DNA from 2 places in the Brotocaccenecus cirricatena genome. Region 1 is predicted to be linked to the other one. Evidence: riboswitches for the same ligand, from Rfam matches in the RefSeq annotation. Region 1 holds a riboswitch; the other holds the start of a gene.
What was found. A riboswitch is a leader RNA that binds a small molecule or an ion and turns the genes downstream of it on or off. The one in region 1 is predicted to bind FMN.
Positions count from the first base shown of each region.

Region 2: another riboswitch for FMN. It lies ahead of LKD37_RS07305 (ECF transporter S component); the one in region 1 lies ahead of ribD (bifunctional diaminohydroxyphosphoribosylaminopyrimidine deaminase/5-amino-6-(5-phosphoribosylamino)uracil reductase RibD).

Region 1 covers NZ_JAJEPW010000008.1:2,752-5,132, forward strand. The annotation lists gene LKD37_RS04115 (riboflavin synthase) at 1-251, opposite strand, end outside; gene ribD (bifunctional diaminohydroxyphosphoribosylaminopyrimidine deaminase/5-amino-6-(5-phosphoribosylamino)uracil reductase RibD) at 233-1,339, opposite strand; FMN riboswitch at 1,484-1,598, opposite strand; gene LKD37_RS04125 (AAA family ATPase) at 2,032-2,381, opposite strand, start outside.
Region 2 covers NZ_JAJEPW010000017.1:2,847-5,227, forward strand. The annotation lists gene LKD37_RS07295 (hypothetical protein) at 40-189, shown strand; gene LKD37_RS07300 (TraX family protein) at 387-716, shown strand; gene LKD37_RS07305 (ECF transporter S component) at 761-1,369, opposite strand; FMN riboswitch at 1,464-1,583, opposite strand; gene LKD37_RS07310 (DUF2975 domain-containing protein) at 1,751-2,236, shown strand; gene LKD37_RS07315 (helix-turn-helix domain-containing protein) at 2,249-2,381, shown strand, end outside.

The DNA of each region.
Region 1 (2,381 bases):
TCCAGATTGACCACGCTCCCCGCCGTGAGTCCCGCAAGGGACGAGCGGTTCAGCGTCTCGTGCATCACGTCCGCCGAAAAGCCATCGGGAAAAAGCCGGGTCACTGTCAGGCAGATGCCGTTCACAGCGATGCTGTCTCCGATCCGGGTCTCCTCTAAAACAGTTTTCGCATGGATCGTCAGGACGGCGGAGTGCTGCCCGCGCTTGATGTTCTTGATCGCTCCGACTTCTTCTACGATTCCTGTGAACACGGATATTCCACCTCGCTTTCTATCAGAAGATCCTCGCCCAGCCGTTCCAAACGGCTGTTTTTCAATCGGAAGGCATTGGTCGGAGCGGGGACGCCCACGCCCTCCACGGGGGTTTTCGCATCCCTTCCGCCGAATAGCTTTGGGGCGATATATGCCTGCACCTGCTGCACGATGCCGCATTCCAGCGCGGCCCAGTTCAGCGTTCCACCGCCCTCCAGCAGGATGCTGTCGATCTGTTCCCGCCCCAGCCGCTCCATGAGCTGCCGGAGATCTACATGGCCGTTTTCCTCATTCAGGCAGAGCACCTGGCACCCGGCCATCCGGTAAACCGCCTGTCTTTCTGGGTCGGTGCAGCAGGTGGCGAGGATGGTCGGGATCTGGTCTGCGGTAGTGACCACCTGCGCCTGCGGCGGCGTCCGCAGATGGGTGTCGCAGATGATGCGAACGGGGTTTCGCCCGTTCTCCATACGGCAGGTCAGGAGGGGATCATCCGCCAAAACGGTACCCACGCCTACCATGATGCCCCGGAACCGGTGGCGCTGCTGCTGGACATGGCGCCGGGCCGTTTCACCTGTGACCCATTTGGATGCACCCGTATAGGCCGCGATCTTGCCATCCATCGTCATGGCGTATTTCATGGAAACGAAGGGCCGCCCGGTGGTGATGTAGTGGAAGAAGATCTTGTTCAGTGCGTCACATTCCTGGCGCAGAACGTTTTTCGTCACCTCCACGCCGTGAGACCGCAGGATCGCCACGCCCTTTCCCGCCACCAGCGGATTTGGGTCGGCGGAGCCGATCACCACCCGGCGGATGCCGGATGCCAGGATCGCATCCACGCAGGGCGGCTGCTTTCCGTGGTGGCAGCAAGGCTCCAGCGTCACATACATGGTGGCTCCGGCGGGGTCGGCGGTGCAGGATGCCAGCGCGTTCCGCTCCGCGTGGGGTTCACCGTACCGCTCATGCCAGCCCTGTCCGATAACTGCGCCGTCCTTTACGATCACGGCGCCCACCATGGGATTGGGCGCCGTCCAACCCCGGCCCTGTTCCGCCAGCGCCAAGGCCAGACGCATATATTCTGCATCGTTCATACCGTTACCTCCAAAAGAAAAAGCCCTGAACGAATCGTTCAGGGCAAGGTAGAAAGACACAAGTATCCTTGTGTAAAAGCAAAGCTCCGGAATGTAAACACATCCCAGAGCAACTTCCATAGACGCAAAGCAGTCCCCCTGCGTTGTCATCTTCTTTCATCCAGACTATACTGTCGGCTTCGGAGTTTCACCGAATCATGCCTTGCGGCTCGTGGGCTGTACCACCGGTAGGGAATCACACCCTGCCCTGAAGACTTTCTATTCAATTACGATGGAAGTATAGCACGGCGACAGGTGGATTGCAAGACCATTTTGCAAACCGGGACAAAACCGGGACGGTCAGACTTTCTGGGCGGGAGGTTCTCATGGTGGGATGGCTGGTATACCTTGGCAAACGGGAATTTCCCGTTGACCCACGCCGTGACCCACGAACAGAAAAACCGGGGCGGAAACAGTGGAACAGAGCGTATCTACGGGTATGGAAATCCCGCGGCAAACCCGCTTAACACCACTGAAAGCCCACGGAAGGCGTCCCTATCGAATCTTAGAAGAAATCGGCACAATGTCTACCAGGCAGTTACGAGAACGGAAATGCTTAAAATACTTGGTTTCCGTTTCCTTGCCCTCGCAGATGATATAAATGATAGGTCTACGCTTACGGCGACTGCCTTTATTGGGGTCGTATTCCTTTCTCATTCCTGCCATAAGCCGTCACCTCCGATAAACGGAATCGCACCAAAGCGTCCTTGCAAATACCCCTTGCGGATGTTCTCACCCTTTCTCGGAGAGAAGGACGCCAGCGAATACAACTCAGTCGCACAGGACTTCTCATCCTTTTCCGCAAACCATATCTGATCTCTGCGGAAGAAGGTAAGATCAAGCAGCATAGCATCATGCGTCGTAAACAGAAGCTGTGCTCCCTCTGTGTTGATCGTATTGTCCTGAACCATCTCGATCAGCCGCTTTGTCAGGAGCGGATGCAGACTGTCCTCGATCTCGTCAACGACAAGCAGTGCGCCGTTCTCCAGCGCTTGCAGCCAGC
Region 2 (2,381 bases), on a different contig from region 1:
CGGTGTTTTTTCTGATCTCAATGAAGGGATGGGTTTGCTGTGAATAATAAAAGCGCACTTGGCCTTGGTATGATCGTGGCGGGGGGTATATTCCAGTCGGTGGGTACTGCCGGATGGATAGTGACTGCCTTTGTGTTGATCGTGGTGGGTCTCTTCATCCAGTTGCTGGAAGCCATCAAGGAGAAATAGTTTCCCTTAGGAAGACAGCGTATTGTGATCATTTTCGCAGGGGGAGACAGCCAAACCGGCTGTCTCCCTCTGGTTTTTTTGCATTTTTACAAAATTGTAACCGGATTGTATTTTTTTGTCATTCTCCTCTTGACTTAAACCCAGGTTCATGTGTTAAGATACCCGCATAAATATCCAAGAGGAAAGATGGTATCCCCGTGACCCGGAAGGCCGGACTGAACTCCAACACATTGAAGCTGCTGGCTGTGGTGGCCCTGATCTGCCAGCATGTGACGATTTTCTTCATTCCCACCACCAATCCCTGGTACGATCCTCTGTTCTGCTTCGGCATGATCACCGCGCCCATTATGTGCTTTTTCATCGCCGAGGGGTATTATCACACCCACAGCCGCAGAAAGTACCTGGAGCTGCTGCTGCTGTATAACGGCCAGCGGGGCTGCAAGAGCAAGTGGTACCAGTGGGGGTATTACTTGATCTATCCCATCCACTTTATGGTGCTGTACGTCATCGAACTGCTGATACGATAAAAAACGATGGCTGTGCCCGAGAGGGCACAGCCATCGTTTTTCGTTTATTTATGCAGCAGGGGGGATAGGGGCTTGTAGATCAGGAAGCACAGGCCCACGTCCAGCAGGCCCTTGCAGAAGGTGAAGGGCACGTTGAACACCAGCAGGCAGTTGAGCAGAGCGTTGGAGGAGGGGACCTCCGCAATGGTACCCAGAATGGCCTGGTAGGCCCCGATGATGGCCTCCAGGGGCATCCCGTACACCTTGACATATGCCGGATACACGAAGAAGTAGTTGGAGGGGACGCTGACCACAGCCATCAGAACCGCACCCAGCATCGCCCCGATCAGGGCGCCCTTACGGCTCTTGTGCTTGCGGTACACCAGGCCGGCGCACAGCACGAACACGGCCCCCAGAATGAAGTTGCTGAGTTCGCCCACTCCGGCGCTGGAGCCGAAGGGCAGGTGCAGCAGGTTCTTCACCAGCTGGATCACCACGCCGTATACCGGGCCCAGGGAGAAGGTCCCCAGCAGGGCGGGCAGGTCGGAGATGTCCAGCTTCACAAAGCTGGGGATCAGGGGAATGGAAAACTCCACGAATTGCAGCACCGCGGCCACGGCGCTGAGCATGGCGGCTACCGCCAGGCGATGGGTTCGTTTGCTTGCTTGCGTCATAAGAAAAAACGCTCCTTTTGATAAAAGTAAAACACCCGGAAAGACTTGCCTTCCAAGGTGCACGCATCAAAAAAGAGCATTGTGACAATGCCGTACACGCCTTCTCTCATCCAGACTATACTGTCGGTACCGGAATTGCGCCGGTTCCTGCGGCCGCGGCCGCTCGCAGACTATCACTGCCGGTGGGGAATTTCGCCCCGCCCCGAAGACAGCTATTCGGTTGTTTCCTGTGGATAGTATATACCCGCCGCCGCCAAAATGCAACAGGAAATTGCAAAACTCATACAAACAGAAATTATTATTCGAGTTTCAATAAATAATACTTGACACACGAGATAAACTATGGTATCCTGACCTCAGCAAGCGAAAGGAGAGACGCATATGAAAACCAAAACCATGTCGGCCCTGCTGCGGGCCGTCCTGCTGGCGGCGGGGGCGCTGCTGGCGGTGTTCTTCTTCCTGTTTCTTCCGTTTTACGGGACGGACACGGTTCGGGCCGCGCCGGAGTTTGCCTGGGCCTATTGGCCGTGTCTTGTCTGGGCGTGGGCGTTTGCCGTGCCGATCTTCTGGGCCCTGGTCCCGGCGTGGAGAGTCTGCGGCAGCATTGCTGTAAAGGGTATGGCCTTCACTGGGAAAAATGCCCGGGACCTGCGCACCATCAGCCGCCTGGCCTTTGCCGACGCGGTGATATTCCCGGCGGGAATGCTCATTGTGGCCTATCTGGGCGCGGGCAGTGCACCTCTGACCCTCCTGATCACGCCGCTGGTGACCTTCTGCTGCCTGGCGGCGGGGATCGTGCTGTATGTCCTGTCCCGGCTGGTGGCGGATGCCGCCGCCCTGCGGGAGGACAACGACCTGACCATTTAAGGAGGTGGGGACATGATCGTATTCAACATCGACGTGATGCTGGCCCGGCGGAAAATGAGCCTCACCGAGCTGTCCCACCGGGTGGGCATCACCATGGCCAACCTGTCCATCCTGAAAACCGGCAAGGCCCGGGCGGTGCGGGTGG